Regions from separate parts of the Rhizobium sp. P28RR-XV genome, predicted to be linked through region 1. Evidence: predicted binding sites of a transcription regulator. Region 1 holds the regulator's gene; the other holds the start of a gene.

The links. The regulator LexA, encoded in region 1, represses DNA repair genes until DNA is damaged. The targets are predictions, from matches to a motif close to TGTTCNNNNTGTGTTCNG.
Region 2: the regulator LexA is predicted to act here: its motif matches at 6,272-6,289, upstream of HGP12_RS00300 (ATP-dependent helicase).

What each region holds. Positions count from the first base shown of each region.
Region 1 is NZ_JABAIG010000001.1:585,621-594,130, reverse strand. Features, by position in the region: gene lpxA (acyl-ACP--UDP-N-acetylglucosamine O-acyltransferase) at 1-312, shown strand, start outside; gene HGP12_RS02860 (LpxI family protein) at 314-1,195, shown strand; gene lpxB (lipid-A-disaccharide synthase) at 1,192-2,373, shown strand; gene gltA (citrate synthase) at 2,401-3,690, opposite strand; gene HGP12_RS02845 (ComEC/Rec2 family competence protein) at 3,972-6,467, shown strand; gene lexA (transcriptional repressor LexA) at 6,448-7,170, opposite strand; gene HGP12_RS02835 (VOC family protein) at 7,569-8,456, shown strand; gene kdsA (3-deoxy-8-phosphooctulonate synthase) at 8,453-8,510, shown strand, end outside.
Region 2 is NZ_JABAIG010000001.1:60,431-68,940, reverse strand. Features, by position in the region: gene HGP12_RS00320 (OmpA family protein) at 1-224, opposite strand, end outside; gene HGP12_RS00315 (flagellin) at 413-1,387, opposite strand; gene HGP12_RS00310 (efflux RND transporter permease subunit) at 1,662-4,817, opposite strand; gene HGP12_RS00305 (efflux RND transporter periplasmic adaptor subunit) at 4,814-5,980, opposite strand; gene HGP12_RS00300 (ATP-dependent helicase) at 6,342-8,510, shown strand, end outside.

The sequences.
Region 1 (8,510 bases):
CGGCAGGCCTTTATCGGGGGGCTTTCGGCTGCGAGTTACGACGTCATTCCCTACGGCATGTTGAATGGCAATCCGGGCGTTCTCTCGGGCCTTAATATTGTTGGCATGTCGCGTGCGGGTATAGAGCGCGCGGTCATTCACAGGGTTCGGCGCGCCTACAAGACCATCTTCGAGAATGAAGGCTCGATCCGCGACAACGCGGCTGCGATCCGCGACGAATATGCCGACTGCAAGGAAGTGGTCGAAATCCTCGATTTCATCGCAGCCGATAGCGACCGCGCTCTGTCGTCGCCCAATCGCGGCAAGAGCTGACGTGGTTTCGGCCGGCCAAAACGGCAAAGGCAGGCTGGCGATTATCGCAGGCAGCGGGCTTTTGCCGGTTTACGTCGCCGACGCCGCTCGCCAGGCCGGTGAAAATCCCGTCATTATTGCGTTGACGGACGAGGCGGATCGGGATTGGTCCGCCTTTGACCATGCCAATCTCGGTGTCGGCAATTTCGCGGGGCTGGAGGCGATGTTTCGTCGTCATGGCGTGGACCGCGTCGTCATGTCTGGCGGTGTCGCGCGCCGTCCGCCCTGGCGCGAGATCCATCCGACCTGGCGTGTGATCAAAGAATTGCCTCTGACTATCCGCACGCTTCTTTCCGGCGGCGACAATGCCGTGCTGCAAATGGTCATCCGCTTGATCGAAGCCGGCGGCGTTCAAGTCGTTGGAGCGCATGAGATCGCGCCCGATCTGCTGGCGACCACCGGACCGCTCGGCCGGCACTCGCCGTCCCCAGAGGATTTGCGCGATATCGCGCAAGGGGCGAAGGCCGCCGATGCGCTGGGGTTGCTGGATGTCGGCCAGGGTGCCGTCAGCGTGGGTGGGCGTGTCGTCGCGCTGGAAGGTGCCGAGGGCACGGACAAGATGATCGAGCGGGTTGCCGAACTGCGCGCGGCGGGGCGCATCTCGACGCGTCGGCGCGGCGTGCTCGTCAAACTCTGCAAGCCACAACAGGATGTCCGGGCCGACCTGCCGTCCATTGGGGTATCTACGGTGTCGAACGCCAAGAAGGCCGGTCTTGCCGGCGTTGCCATCGAAGCCGGCAGGGCGCTGATCCTCGACCGGCAGGCTGTCATCGCCGCCGCGGACGAGGCCGGTATTTTCGTCTGCGGCATCGACCGGGGCTTGAGCGCGGAGGGCTTCATGTGAGCAGTGCGCCTTTGAAGCTTGCCGTCGTCGCCGGCGAGGTTTCCGGCGATCTGCTGGGGGGCGATCTCGTTGCCGCACTGAAGCGGCGCTACGACGGCCCTGTCGAACTGGTGGGCGTCGGCGGCGAGGCATTGGAAGCGCAGGGCCTCCGCTCGCTCTTCGACTATTCCGAACTCTCGATCATGGGATTCATTCAGGTCATCAAGCGGTTGCCGAAGCTGCTTGCCCGCATCCGGCAAACGGCCGACGCCATTATTGCCGAAAAGCCCGATGTGCTTCTGATCATCGATAGCCCCGATTTCACCCATCGTGTCGCGAAGAGGGTGCGCAAGGCTCTGCCTGGTCTTCCGATCGTTAATTATGTGTGCCCCAGCGTCTGGGCGTGGAAGGAATATCGCGCGCAGAAGATGCTCGCCTACGTCGACCATGTGCTGGCCGTGCTGCCGTTCGAGCCCGCCGCAATGCAGCGTCTGGGCGGTCCGGCCACGACCTATGTCGGCCACCGCTTGACCGTGGACGCCGATTTGTTGGAGACGCGCCGCCAGCGTGCATTGCGCGGTCTTGCCGGCGCCGATGCGCAGAAAACAATCCTGTTGCTGCCCGGATCGCGTGCATCGGAGATCCGGCAGCTGCTTCCGGTTTTTGAGCGGGCTACCGAAGAACTTAGCCGGCGAAACGATAATATTCGTTTTCTGCTGCCAACCGTACCGCGGCAGGAGGCATTGGTGCGTTCTCTTGTCGGAAACTGGCAGGTAAAGCCAGATATTGTCGTTGGCCAGAATGCCAAATGGAGCGCTTTTGCTGAGGCTGATGCCGCCATGGCAGCCTCCGGCACCGTGATCCTCGAACTCGGGCTCGCCGGCGTCCCCGTGGTCTCGACCTACAAGACGGAATGGCTGGCGAAGTTCGTGCTGTCACGCATCAAGATATGGACGGCCGCCTTGCCGAACCTGATTGCCGATTACGCCGTTCTGCCCGAGCTTATCAACGATGTTCTGCGGCCAGGAATGCTCGCTCGCTATATGGAGCGCCTGGCGAACGACACGCCGGAACGTGCAGCCATGCTCGCGGGTTACGATCTCGTCTGGGAGCGAATGCAGACGGAGGAACCGCCCGGCGACAAGGCGGCGCAGGTTGTTCTGGACGTTCTAGCCCATAAAAAAACCGGTCATCCCTGACCGGTTTTTTCGTTTCAGTACCGAAGCTTAGCGCTTGGAAACAGGCACATATTCGCGCAGCGGAGCGCCGGTGTAGAGCTGGCGCGGACGGCCGATGCGCTGATGCGGATCCTCGATCATTTCGTTCCACTGAGCGATCCAGCCGACGGTGCGGGCGAGAGCGAACAAAACGGTGAACATGGTCGTGGGGAAGCCGAGAGCCTTCAGCGTGATGCCGGAGTAGAAGTCGACGTTCGGATAGAGCTTCTTCTCGATGAAGTACTCATCCGTCAGAGCGATGCGCTCCAGCTCGATTGCGATGTCGAGCAGCGGATCGTCCTTGATGCCGAGTTCGCCCAGAACCTCATGCGCCGTCTTCTGCATGATCTTGGCGCGTGGATCGTAGTTCTTGTAGACGCGGTGACCGAAGCCCATCAGGCGGAACGGATCGTTCTTGTCCTTGGCGCGGGCGATGAATTCCGGGATGCGATCGACCGTGCCGATCTCATTCAGCATGTTCAGCGCCGCTTCGTTGGCGCCGCCGTGAGCCGGACCCCAGAGGCAGGCAATGCCTGCGGCAATACAGGCGAACGGATTGGCACCCGAGGAGCCTGCGAGGCGGACCGTCGAGGTCGACGCATTCTGCTCATGGTCGGCATGCAGGATGAAGATGCGGTCCATGGCGCGGGCGAGCACCGGATTGACGACATAGTCTTCGCACGGAACAGCAAAGCACATGCGCAGGAAGTTAGACGCATAGTCGAGATCGTTCTTCGGGTAAACGAAGGGCTGGCCGATATGGTACTTGTAGGCCATGGCGGCGAGCGTCGGCATCTTGGCGATCATGCGAAGGCTTGCGACCATGCGCTGATGCGGATCGGTGATGTCGGTCGAGTCGTGATAGAAAGCGGAGAGCGCGCCGACGCAGCCGCACATGACGGCCATCGGATGCGCGTCGCGGCGGAAGCCGGTGAAGAAGCGCGACATCTGCTCGTGCACCATCGTGTGATGGGTCACGCGATAGTCGAAATCCTTCTTCTGTGCTGTCGTCGGCAGTTCGCCGTAAAGAAGAAGATAGCATACTTCGAGGAAGTCGCCGTGTTCGGCCAGCTGATCGATTGGATAGCCGCGATGCAGCAGAACGCCTTCGTCGCCATCGATATAGGTGATGCTGGACTCGCACGATGCGGTCGAGGTGAAGCCAGGATCGTAAGTGAAAGTGGAGGTGTTCTTATAAAGGGCACCAATATCAATGACACTTGGGCCGATGGTTCCGGTCATGACCGGCAGGTCCACCGTCTTTTCACCCCAAGTTAGTTTCGCGCTTTGTTCCGTCATGCTGATCCTCCAAGATTTGGCGGGATTGACGCCATAAAAAGCGCCAAAAGGTTAAGCGACTACCGACTAGCTATATGATCCAGAGCCTAATGCCAAGTTATCCGATTGCTGAATTGTGCATCGCGGTATCAACTTTTGGGCACTGCGGTAGCGCCACTAATCGTGCTGTACCGAGAAACCGGCTCAATTTCATCCCTATCATGCCGATTTCGGTTGAAATCACCTGATGGTGACGGCAAAAATCGCGCCAAAGCTGTGGTTTTGCGTGGGGGTGGCGGCGAGTGCCTAATTTGGAGGCAACGGAGCAGCGGGACGATGGCCGGGAAGTCGCTGCGCCTTCGCAGCTTCGTCCTGCCGTCGCGACGAATGTGCTTCGTGCCAAGGCACGACAAGGGGAGCGGACGCAGCATCTGGCGCCGCTGACCTCGCGTTTCCTCCTGATCGCGGGCCGCATTCGAGGCGGCATTGCCCGGCTGGTCGAGGAGGAAGCCGCACACGGCCGCGCCATCCTTTTCGCGCCGATCTATATGGGTCTCGGTGCGATCTTCTGGTTCGAAGCTGGCAGCGATCCGCCTCCGCAAGCCGTGCTGGCGGGCCTGTTTGTCTTTACCGCTAGCTTTGCGCTCCGGCGGGAAACGGGCAGGCTGTTTCGGCATCTGCTTTTCGCCGCCATGCTGATCTGCCTCGGCATGGCGCTGGCTCAATGGGAAAGCTGGCGGGCTTCCACTGTCATGCTCGACTCGGCCGTGACGACGACCGTCACGGGGAGGGTCGAGCGACGTGAATCCTATGACAATGGCGGCTGGCGCTATGTCGTCCGGGTCGCGGCAACGGAAAAGCCCACGATTCGCCGTTCGCCGGAACGGATCACGATCTTCGTACGCAAGCAGCTGAAGCCGTTTGACCTCGGCGATCGCATCCAGGGCAGGGCGCGCCTGACACCGCCGTCCGGGCCGGCTTTGCCTGACCTCAACGATTTCGCCTTCAGCTCTTACTTCAATGGCATTGGTGCGAACGGTTTCGCCTATGGCAGCCCGAACCTATTGCCTCCATCCGGTGATAACACCGCAAATTCGCTGCTGGATAAGGCCGATATCTGGCTTGCCGGCCTGCGCAACGGCATCGGCGACAGGATCAGGGAAACCCTGCCGGGAGATACGGGCGCCTTCGCTGCGGCGCTCGTCACCGATGAGAGACGTGCGATCTCCAAGGATACGACCGAGTCGCTGCGAATTGCCGGTCTTACCCATATTATTGCAATTTCGGGGCTGAACATGGCGCTATCGGCCGGCATCTTCTATGTCGGCCTGCGCTATCTGTTCAGCTTGTTTCCGGGAGTTGCGCAGGCCTGGCCGACCAAGAAATTCGCGGCTTTCGGCGCGCTTTTGACGGTAACGGCCTATTACCTCATTTCCGGCTTCGGCGTATCCGCCGAGCGTGCTTTCATCATGATGGCGATCATGCTGGTGGCCGTACTTTTCGATCGGCCCTCGCTCAGCCTTCGCAATGTCGCGCTATCCGCCATCGTCATCCTTGTTCTGTCGCCGTCGCAGGTGCTAGGCCCAAGCTTCCAGATGTCCTATGCCGCAACGCTGGCGCTGGTGTCGGGCTATTCGTTATGGAAACGACGGCGGCACCGCGAAAACATCCTCTCGCGGATCCGCCTGTTAAGCCCGCTGCTCTTCGTCTCGCGCTTCTTCGGCGGCGTATTGTCGACCTCGTTCATCGGCGGCGCATCGACGGCCATCTTCTCGATCGAGCATTTTCACCGGCTGGCGACATATGGTCTCGCCGCCAACCTCGCGGCCATGCCGGTGGTCTCCTTCATTGTCATGCCGTTCGGCATGGTGGCAATGCTGCTCATGCCCTTCGGCCTGGACGGGCCGTTTTGGAAGGTCACCGGCGAGGGACTGGAACTCGTCATCGTAATCGCCAAAACGGTGGCCGGTTGGGGAGGCGACATCACCTTCGGCCGCCAACCCGGCTGGCTAATGCCGACCTTCATTGCCGGCTTCCTGATCATGACCGTGTTGCGGACCCGGCTTCGCCATTTGGGGCTGCTGTTGGTGCTTTCATCCACCGGCGTGGCGGCATTCGACTCCGGCGTGCCGAAGCCGGATCTGATGATTTCGGAAGATGGGGTCCTGGTTGCGCTGCGACAGGACGATATACTCGCCACAAATCGCGAAAGGCCGCAGGCCTTCATTTTCGAACAATGGCAGAAGGCACTGGTCGCAACCGAACACCAGCCGCCCACTATTCTCCCCAGCGATAGCCGGCTTCCGCAGATCAGCAAGACCGATCGCCACAAGCGACTGAGCAGCGAAGAACATAAGGCAGTCCGTAAGGCAATGGAGGAAGCGCTGGACCGGACGATGCAGGGAAGTTTCGCCTGCCAGAAAGGCGCATGGTGCGCAGCCATGCTTGATAATGGCGCTATCCTGATCACCATAGAAAACGCAGCCTATTTGCCGTCCGCCTGCGACACGGCAAATATCGTCGTGACCCCGATCCGACTGCGGCTCGATCATTGCCGCTCCGGAGCGATACTCATAACCGGTGCGACATTGCGCAAAACCGGGTCCATCGAAATGGCGCTCACCGCCGATAAGCCCGTTATCTCTGCCGCTTTCGAAAACCCGCAGCGACCATGGACCAGACACCGAACCTATGATTGGCGCACCGGCAAATTCGGTACACCACCTGCGCAGGTATCACCCGTCAACGGTAATCCAACTGTTAGTGATAACTCATCCGTCAATGATAACGACGAATAAGCCCTACCAGCTTGCCTTGAACCTTGACGCGGTCTGGCCCGAAGATGCGGGTTTCATAGGCCGGATTGGCGGCTTCCAGCGCGATCGAGGCGCCCTTGCGGCGGAAGCGCTTCAGCGTTGCCTCTTCGTCGTCAACGAGCGCAACGACGATATCGCCGGGATTGGCTGTCGTCGAATTTCGGATGATGACCGTATCGCCATCGAAAATTCCGGCGTCGATCATCGAATCGCCCCTCACCTCCAGCGCATAATGCTCGCCGGAGCCGAGCATGTCGGCGGGAACGGTAATGTCATGTGTATTGTTCTGAATGGCGGAAATCGGAACGCCGGCAGCGATGCGCCCCATGACCGGTACCGATACCGAACTGTTGTGGTCGTCGTTTGCAACCTTTGCCGGGGCTGGCGGCGCGACCGGCTGGGGTTTGCCGAGACTGCCTTCGATAACACTCGGCGAAAAGCCGCGGCGTGGCTGCAGGCTCGAATTATAGGCGTCCGGCAGCTTGATGACTTCGAGCGCCCGCGCCCGATTCGGCAGGCGGCGGATGAAGCCACGTTCCTCGAGCGCCGTGATCAGACGGTGAATGCCGGATTTGGATGCCAGATCCAATGCGTCCTTCATCTCGTCGAAAGATGGCGGGACACCGGACTCCTTCATCCGCTCGTGAATGAAGAGAAGCAGTTCCTGCTGCTTGCGCGTCAACATCGTCTTGGAACCCCAAATCAAGAAAAATCGTGAAACAAATCCAGAACGGACACTATATGTTCCATATGTGTTCTGCAAGTGCTTAAATTTCAGTAAAGCTTCGCCGGGTCTGTCAAATAATTGCCGCTATCGCACGGATCGCTTGAAATTCCTCGGGAATTATATCCGCGCTAATTCATCGATAAATATGAGAAATGCCGCTTTGTTCGCTTTATGGACGCTTCACGTCAATCCCGCTCGGCGCATGTGCGGATGGAGACGACGACTGTCGCATAAGCCGGCTACAGTTGAGAATTAGTGCGCCCGCGTTCTTCTGCGCGTTCACGGCTTTGGCTTTGGTCTTGAATTGAGCATTGTATGGGCGCAAATCTGTTCTTGCGGGCAAACAAGGGAGGACCATGACTTTGTCACCGCATCCGTTGGATCATCTCGTGCTGCCGACCGTCAACATCGCTCTGGCGCGCGAGCGCCTGGGCAAGCTCGGCTTCACGGTGGCTCCGGATGCCCGCCATCCTTTCGGCACTGAAAATGCCTGTGTCTTCCTTGCCGATAAGACCTATCTCGAGCCTTTGGGCGTGGCATCGCAGGAGCAATGCGAGACGAGTATTGCCGATGGCAACGTCTTCGTCGCGCGTGACCAGGCTTATCGATTCCGCGTCGCCGAGGATGGATTTTCGGCCGTGGTTTTCGGCACCGACGATGCCGTCGACGACGACGAGCGTTTCAAGGCGGCCGCGATCTCGGCCGGGCGCATGCTTGATTTCTCGCGGCCGATGAAGATGCCGGACGGAACGGAAACCACGGCCGGCTTTCGTCTCGCATTTGCGGCGGATCTGCGCGCGCCGGATTTCCTGGCCTTCTGCTGTCAGCGTATCAATCCGCTGCCGGCCGATCGTGGCGCGCTCGAACGTCACGAAAACGGCGTGACCGGCATCGCGCGGGTGGCGCTTTCCGCGCTGACACCAGCGGTGTATCGCGGCTTTTTCGAAGAGATCGTTGGTGGTCCGCGAGTCCTCGAGCACTCCTTCGGCTTGACGATCAAGACGGCCAATGTCGATCTCGAACTTTTGTCGCCGGAAGGAATGGAGGCATTCTACGATTTGCCGGTTCATACCAGCGATCCCGGGCTGAGGGCGCGCGCAATCCTTTTCAAAACGCGCGATCTTTCCGTGACATCGTCGCATTTCGCTGCTAACGGCGTCACCTACACGCGTAAGAACAATCGTATACTGGCAAGGCTGGCGCCCGGACAGGGCGCATTGTTCGCCTTCGAGGAGATAGCATGAGCACGAATTCCGAAGTCACCGTCGGCGAGGGTGCCTCCAAGGTCCTCTTTTCCA
Region 2 (8,510 bases), 530 kb from region 1:
CCGGCGCCTGCGAGCGCACCGACGCCAGCGCCGATCAGCGCGGCATTGCGGCGTGAGGCCGGCGAATGGCCGATCAGAAGACCGGCAACGGCGCCGACACCGGCACCGAGCGCTGCACCGCCGGCGGTATTGGAGACTTTCTGCTCACCCGTATAGGGATCGGTGGTGGTGCATGCGTTCAAAAAGGCTGCCGCTAGGGCAAGAATGGCAATTTTCTTGATCATGGAATCGTCGCTCTCCGGTTCGATGGCCGCAGCAGATATGAAGCATTAAGGCGATATCATGAAGAGGAATCTTATTCGGACCATTATCCCCTGTGCATAGGGCGGGAAGGAAGCTTTTGATGAAGCCGATTGAAATCCGGATATGAGAAGCCGTCCATCAACACGGCTCCTCCGGACCCCATCGGAAATCAAAAGCTCTTGAAGAGCTGCAGAACCGTATTGTAGCTCGCATTGGCAATCGAGAGCGATTGCAATCCGAGCTGCTGCTGGGCCTGCAGCGCCAGAACCTTACTCGACTGCTGCTCCATATCGGCATCCACGAGCTTGCCGACACCGCTGGTCAAGGAATCGCTGAGGTTCTTGGCGAACTCGGTTTGGAGATTGATGCGCGATTCGAGTGAACCGAAGGCGGATCCGATCGTCTGGAGCTGGTTCAGCATTCCCGTCACGGTGTTGACCATGTCGGCGATAGAGCCTTGCGTCGTATTCGCATCGAGCGAGATCTCCACCTGGCCGCTGGTGTTGCCGTTCTTGCTGTTGAGCAGCACGTAGTTTTTCGCAGCGCCGGCCTCGGTCGCAAAGGCCGTCGAGGTCAGGACGCCGTAACCGCCGGTGCCGCTTGACTGATCGTCTATCAGGTAACGCGCATCGCTCGAGGTGATGGGGCCGGTCGTCGAACTTACGCCTTCATAATTCAGCATGCCGATCGTGATGGTTCCGTTCGTACCGCGAATGAGGGATCCAGGAACCTCATGTGGCGCGGTGGGGTCCGCTCCGTCCTGCAGTACGGTCCAGTTGACGCCATTGAAGGTCGCCGACTCCCCGACGCTGCGCAACTGCTCTTTCAGCTGGGTAAGCTCGTCGTTGAGCTTCGTCTTGTCGACACTGGTTTCATAGGCGCTGACAAGCTTCGTCCTGATTTCGGTCACGACGTCGATTGCACTGCTCACGCCTGTGGAAGCGGTGCTGACGGTCGAGACGGCAAGACCGAGCGCATCCTGCACCGACGAGATGGCCCCGACGTCGGTATGCGTCAAAGTCGAGATTTTCCAGTATGTGGCGTCGTCTTTGACTGACTGCACCCGCAGGCCTGATGACATCTGCCGCTCGGCATTGGTCAATTTGGTCTTGGTATCCCTCAGCACTTCCAGTGCTGTGTTCATAGAGGGACTGACCCTGATGAAGGTCGAAAAAATACTCACGGCACATGAACTCCGGACGCAACAATACGCAACAAATACAAGGAGACATTGGAACCTTGCCGCGAGCGCTCATGCGCGCGGGCCGAGCGTGTCGGCGAACGGGGAGCAAGGCAAAACAACACCTTCGCTCCAGCGGTTACATATCGCTATGATTAGCAAACATGCTTAAAAAAGCGCTAAACGAAACGCCTAATTTACCATAAATAAGCGCAACGCCTGTACGGGCGCAACCTGCCTATTCCGCCGCGCGAAGATTGGTCAGCTTCGAACGCAGCGCCGCATCGGACATTTCGTCGTGCAGACGCTGCTCCTCATGCGTCTGCGGCTTTGCAAAGCGGGCAATCAGGAGGTAGGCGACCGGCGTGATGTAAAGCGTGACCAGCGTCGCAAAACCAAGGCCGCCGACGATTACCCAGCCAAGCGCAATGCGCGCTTCCGCGCCCGCGCCTTCCGCAAAGACAAGCGGCACGCCGCCGAGGATGGTCGCGATCATCGTCATCATGACCGGACGCAGACGCAGCGCACAGGCTTTTTCGATCGCCTCACGCACGCTCTCGCCCTTGTCGCGAAGCTGGTTGGCGAATTCGACGATCAGGATGCCGTTCTTCGCCATCACGCCGACAAGCAGCACCAGGCCGATCTGGCTGTAGATGTTGAGGCTCGATCCTGTGATGACCAGCGCGAAGACAGCGCAGGCGAGGCCGAGCGGCACCGTCGACATGATGATCAGCGACGACAGCACGCTTTCGAACTGCGCCGCAAGCACCAGGAAGATGATGACGATGGCAAAGCCGAAAGTGAGTGCCATGCCGCTGGAATTCTCCTCGAGTGTCGCGGCTTCGGCGAGCGGCATCAACCGCGCGCCGGGCGGCAACAGCGGTGTAGCGACCCGCGTGATTTCCTCGACAGCTTGTCCGAGCGACATGCCGCTCTTGAGACCGGCGGTGATCGCAACCGAGGCCAGTTGCTGCTCACGGGTCAATTGCGGCGCGACGGCATTCTCTTTCAGCGATGCGATGACCGACATCGGCACGATCTTGCCGTCGCCGGTCTTCAGATAGACGTTTTCGAGATCTGTCGGATCGTCGATCGGCCGCATCGTCGAGGTCAGCAGCACCGGATAGGATTCACCTGCGACGAAAACGTCGACGACGGAGCGCCCCTCGAGCAACGACTGCAGCGCCATCGAAAGCCCCGATATATCGATACCGAGATCGGACGCCCGCTCCCGATCGATGGTGACGGAGACCTGGGCCTGCGTCGGCTCGTTGTTGAGCCGCGGTGTGTCGAACTGCCCCGTCTTGTCGAGCTCCTGAACGAGCTTGAGAGCCGCCTCGGTCAGCGCCTCGTGATTGTTTCCGATGAGGGCCATCTGCACGCCGCTGCCGGCGCCGCGGATGCGAAGGCTGTTGGCCTGGATGACATTGCCGCGAAGCGCCGGCACGCCGGCCATGGCACGGTTGATATCGGTGACGATGTCCTGCTGCGTGCGATAGCGCTCGCTCCATGGCGCGAGGGTCAAGACCATGAAGCCGCTGTTCTTCTGGCTGTTCATGCCCGAGATTGCGTAGATATTGCGGATATCGCCGCTATCCATCAGCGGCTGCAGACGCTCCTCGACACGCTGCAGCTGATCCTTCGTATAATCGAGGCCAGCTCCCTGCGGCGTGGTGAGACGCAGCATGACCATAGCGCGATCCTCGCTTGGCGTCAGCTCGCTTTTGACATTCACGAAGGCCAGAACGGCGGCGGCCGAAAACATCACGCAGAAAACGATGACGATAAGCGGTGCGTTGAGACAGGCCCGGAGCGTGCGGCGATAGACGCCGGCAAAAAGCTCGCCGAAACGGCCGAGCACTCCGTGTTCCTCGCGCATTTCCTTGGTCAGCATGCGCGAGGCAAGCATCGGGCAGAGCGTCAGCGCCACGATCGAGGACAGCCCGACGGAGAAGGCGAGCACGAAGCCGAATTCGCGGAAAAGGCCCCCCACCTGTCCCGGCAGGAAAGACAGCGGAATGAACACGGCGGCAAGCGTTGCCGTCGTCGCAATCACGGCGAAGAAGACCTCGCGCGCGCCGAGCACGGCAGCCGCGCGCGGCCCGATCTTCTCCGCCCTGCGCCGCACAATGTTCTCAAGCACGACGATGGCGTCGTCGACCACGAGGCCCGTCGCAAGCACGATTGCGAGCAGCGTCAGGATATTGACCGAGAAGCCGACCATATAGAGCGCGGCAAGCGTGCCGATCAGCGCCACCGGCATGGTGACGACCGGGATCAACGTCGCCCGCCAGTCGCGCAGGAAGAGATAGATGACCACCGTGACGATCAGCGCCGACAGGACAAGCGCCAACACGACCTCGTGGATCGCTCCCTGAATGAACTGGGCGTCATCGCTGGTGACGACGATGCGCGTGCCTTCGGGCAGCGATTTCGACAGTTGCACAACGACGGCTTTGACGCCTTCGGAAATATTCAGCGTATTCGATTGCGCCTGGCGGATGATGCCGAGGCCGACGCCCTGCACGCCGTTCGAGCGCAGCGCAGTCGTGCCGTCTCTCGGCCCGAGCGTCACGGTCGCGACATCGGAGAGCCGCACGCGATTCCTGATGATCAGCCGGGAGAAATCCTCCGGCGTCTGCAATGCGGCCGTCGCTCGCACGACGATATTCTGTCGGGCGCTCTTCAGCGATCCCGCCGGCACATCGAGCGCGGCGGTCGCAAGCGCCGTCGTCAGATCGCCGATCGTGAGGCCTCGGCTGGCGAGGGCAGCCTGGTCGACGTCGATGCGGAAGATTTTCTCCTGATCGCCGTAAAGCTCGACATCGGCGACGCCTTCGACGGAGGCCAGCCGGTCGGTGATCTCCTTGTCGACGAGCTGCGTCAGGTCGTCCATCGTCATCGTACTGGAGGTGACGGCAAGGCGCATGATCGGTTGCGAATCCGAATCCGCCTTGACGATCTGCGGCGCGTCCGCCTGATCAGGCAATTGTTCGGTGATGCGGCCGATGGCATCTCGGACATCGTTGGCCGCAACCGAAAGATCGGTCGCATCGGAAAATTCAAGCGTCACCCTGCTCTGACCGAAGGACGAGCTGGAAGAGACCGATTTCAGGCCGCTGACGCGGGCAACGGCCCCTTCGATGATTTTCGTCAGCTCCTGATCCACCGTCTGCGGCGATGCGCCATCGAACATAGTTCGAACAGTCACGACGGGACGGTCAACATCGGGCAGCTCGCGCACCTCAACACCGAAATAGGCGGCAAGGCCGGCAACGACCATCAACGTGTTGAAGACCAGCGCCAGGATGGGCCGGCGCACGAACAGCGCCATGAAGGATTGCTTGGCGGCAGTCGAGCCGGCATCCGCAGTGTCATCGCCCTGCGTCATCATTGAGTGATGACCTCCCTGGCCTCGGCGACATCACGGGCAAAGCGAACGTCGCCGCCTTCCGTCATGCGCTGCAATCCCTCGATGACGATGAGATCACCATTGCAGAGTTCGCCCCTGACCAGCACCGCATCCGGATTGCGCTGCACGATGCTGACGCGCACCTTCGAGGACTTGCCATCGACGACGCGCCAGACATGCGCACCGGCACCATCCCATTGCACCGCCAGCGGATCGACGGAAGGATAGGTTTCGCCGGAAAAGCGCATGCCGACATTGAAAGACATGCCGGCGCGCAATTCGTCGGAGGCATTATCGATGCGGGCGCGCACGCGCAGCGTCCGGCTGGCGCCGTCGACGCGATTGTCGACCGCCTCGACAGCGCCCGAGAAGACGCGTCCCGGCAGCGCGACCGAGGTCGCTTCCACCGGCTGATCGACCTTCACAGTGTTGGCGAAGCGCTCCGGCACCCAGTAATCCACCAGGATTTCCGAGCGATCGTCCAACATCACGATATTGGTCGTCGTCGTCACATTGTCACCGACGACAACGGGCACGATGCCGACGATGCCGTCTATCGGCGCGACGATATCGCGGCGCTTCAGCGCCAGCTCCGCCGATTGCAGCGCCAGCTTCGCGCCCTGCTCGGCGATCTCCGCATCGAAAACATCGATGCGCGACACGCTGGACTTGATGTTGCGGTAGAGTTGGGATTTCTCGGCCGCGCTCTTCAGCGCCACCTCCGCCTGGCCGCGGGCGATGATCTGCTCGTCGTCGTCGAGACGCGCCAGCACTTGGCCCTGCTTGACCCTGTCACCGGACTTGATGAGGATTTCCCGGATCGTGCCAGCCGCCTGCGGCATGACGACGACCGAACGGATGGCGTCACCCGTGCCGATCGCGCTGAGGCGATCGTTGACGACGCCGCTGACGACGGCTTCCGTCACGACAAGCGGTACATTCCGGCCGCGCCGCGCGCCGTCATTGGCCGTGTCGCCGCTCTTCTCCGCCTTGGCATCTTGGTCGCGCGTGATTGCCGCCACAATCGTCTCGGGAATACCGACCTTCTGCAACAGACCGGCGGCGCTGGGCACAAGAGCCACGACGGCAACAATGCCTGCCGCCAGCAAGAGAAAAGACAAGAAAAGCTGCTTCCAGGCGGTCATGCACGTCTCCGGCTCATTGTGTCAGAGGCGATGAAATCGCGTCGTTGGTTTTTGTACGGCCCCTACACACCCAGCGCACTTACCGGGGCCAAATTCTGATCAGGCGGCTCTATAATGCAAGATTGTGCCCGATTTGCTGCAATATCGTGTTTTGAGCATATGCGGCAAGTTTTGCCGCTGATTATGACAAAGTTGTAATCTTGGGATCGACAACGGGACGTTTCACCGGCGCACCGGCTGATCGATTCCGATATGGAAGACGGCCCTCAAGCGAGCACTATGCCCTGTGAATGTGCACTTTTTGTTCTAGTTTCGGCCCGTTTCTTTTGCCTTTCGGGGTAGAATCATTACATTGGGCCGCATGACCATTGGACATGACGATATTCCCTTCTTTGACGAGGAGCCGGAGCACACTGCGCCGCGCCGTTCAGCGCCGGCTGCCGGCGGCACCGGCGGCGGTATTGCCGCCCGCGCCATGGCGGCGCGCGACAGCGGCCGCCGGCCGGATTATCTCGCAGGCCTCAACTCGGAACAGACGGAAGCAGTCGAGACGCTTGACGGCCCCGTTCTGGTGCTTGCCGGTGCCGGCACCGGTAAGACGCGCGTGCTGACGACCCGCATCGCCCATATCCTGTCCACCAACCGCGCCTTCCCCAGCCAGATCCTCGCCGTCACCTTCACCAACAAGGCGGCCCGCGAGATGAAGGAACGCATCGCGCTGCTCGTCGGCGGTGCGGTCGAAGGCATGCCCTGGCTCGGCACCTTCCATTCGATCGGCGTCAAGCTTTTGCGCCGCCATTCCGAGCTGGTCGGCCTTTCTTCCAGCTTCACCATTCTCGATACGGACGATGTCATCCGCCTGATCAAGCAGTTGATCCAGGCCGAGGGCCTGGACGACAAGCGCTGGCCGGCCAAGCAGTTCGCCGGGATGATCGACACCTGGAAGAACAAGGGGCTCAGCCCCGCCGATATTCCGGAAGGCGATGCGCGGGCCTTCGCCAACGGCAAGGGCCGCGAACTCTACAGTGCCTATCAGAACCGCCTGAAGACGCTGAACGCCTGCGACTTCGGCGATCTTTTGCTGCATCCGATCAATATGTTCCGGCAAAATCCTGATATTCTGAAGGATTATCACCAGCGCTTCCGCTACATCCTGGTCGATGAGTATCAGGACACCAATACGGCGCAATATATGTGGCTTCGCCTGCTAGCCCAGCGACAGAAGGGCGAGCCACAGAACGTCTGTTGCGTCGGCGATGATGACCAGTCGATCTATGGCTGGCGCGGTGCCGAAGTGGACAACATCCTGCGCTTCGAGAAGGATTTTCCCGGCGCCAAGGTCATCAAGCTCGAGCGCAACTACCGCTCGACGGAGCATATTCTCGGTGCCGCCGCGCATCTGATCGCCCATAACGAGGGCCGGCTCGGCAAGACGCTGTTCACCGATCGCTCAGACCCCGACGACATTAAGGTGCAAGTGCACGCCTCCTGGGATTCCGAGGAGGAAGCGCGCGCGATCGGCGAAGAGATCGAGCAGCTTCAGCGCAACAAGCATAATCTGAACGACATCTCGATCCTCGTGCGCGCGTCTTTCCAGATGCGCGAGTTCGAAGACCGTTTCGTCACGCTCGGCCTGAATTATCGCGTCGTCGGCGGCCCGCGCTTCTACGAGCGCCTCGAAATCCGCGATGCCATGGCCTATTTCCGCCTCGTCTGCCAGCCGGCTGACGATCTCGCCTTCGAACGCATCGTCAATACGCCGAAGCGCGGTTTGGGCGACACCACGGTCCGCGCCCTGCACGATTACGCCCGTGCTCGCGATATCCCGATGCTGGCGGCAGCAGCGGATATCATCGAGACGGACGAGATGAAGCCGAAGGCGCGCAAGGCGCTGTTCGATGTCGTGCAATCCTTCCGCCGCTGGCAGGGCCTGCTTGAAAACACGCCCCATACCGAGCTTGCCGAGCAGATCCTTGAAGAGTCCGGCTATACGGACATGTGGAAGAACGACAAATCGGCGGAAGCGCCGGGACGCCTGGAAAACCTCAAGGAACTCGTCCGCTCCATGGATAGTTTCGAATCCATGCGCGGCTTCCTCGAGCACGTCTCGCTTGTCATGGATGCCGAGCAGAACGAAAATCTCGACGCCGTTTCGATCATGACGCTGCACTCCGCCAAGGGTTTGGAATTCGATACGGTGTTCCTGCCCGGCTGGGAGGAAGGCCTGTTTCCGCATCAGCGCTCGCTCGACGAAAACGGCCGCGCCGGCCTGGAGGAAGAGCGCCGCCTCGCCTATGTCGGGATTACCCGCGCCAAGCGCCGTTGCCACATCTGGTTCGTCTCCAACCGCCGCATCCATGGCCTCTGGCAATCGACTATTCCGTCCCGCTTCCTCGACGAACTGCCGGAAACGCATGTTCAGGTTGCCGAGGTCGAGCAGTCCTACGGCGGATATGGCCGCGGCGGCTACGGCCAGTCACGCTTCGACAAGGCCGATCCCTTCGCCAATTCCTATTCCACCCCCGGCTGG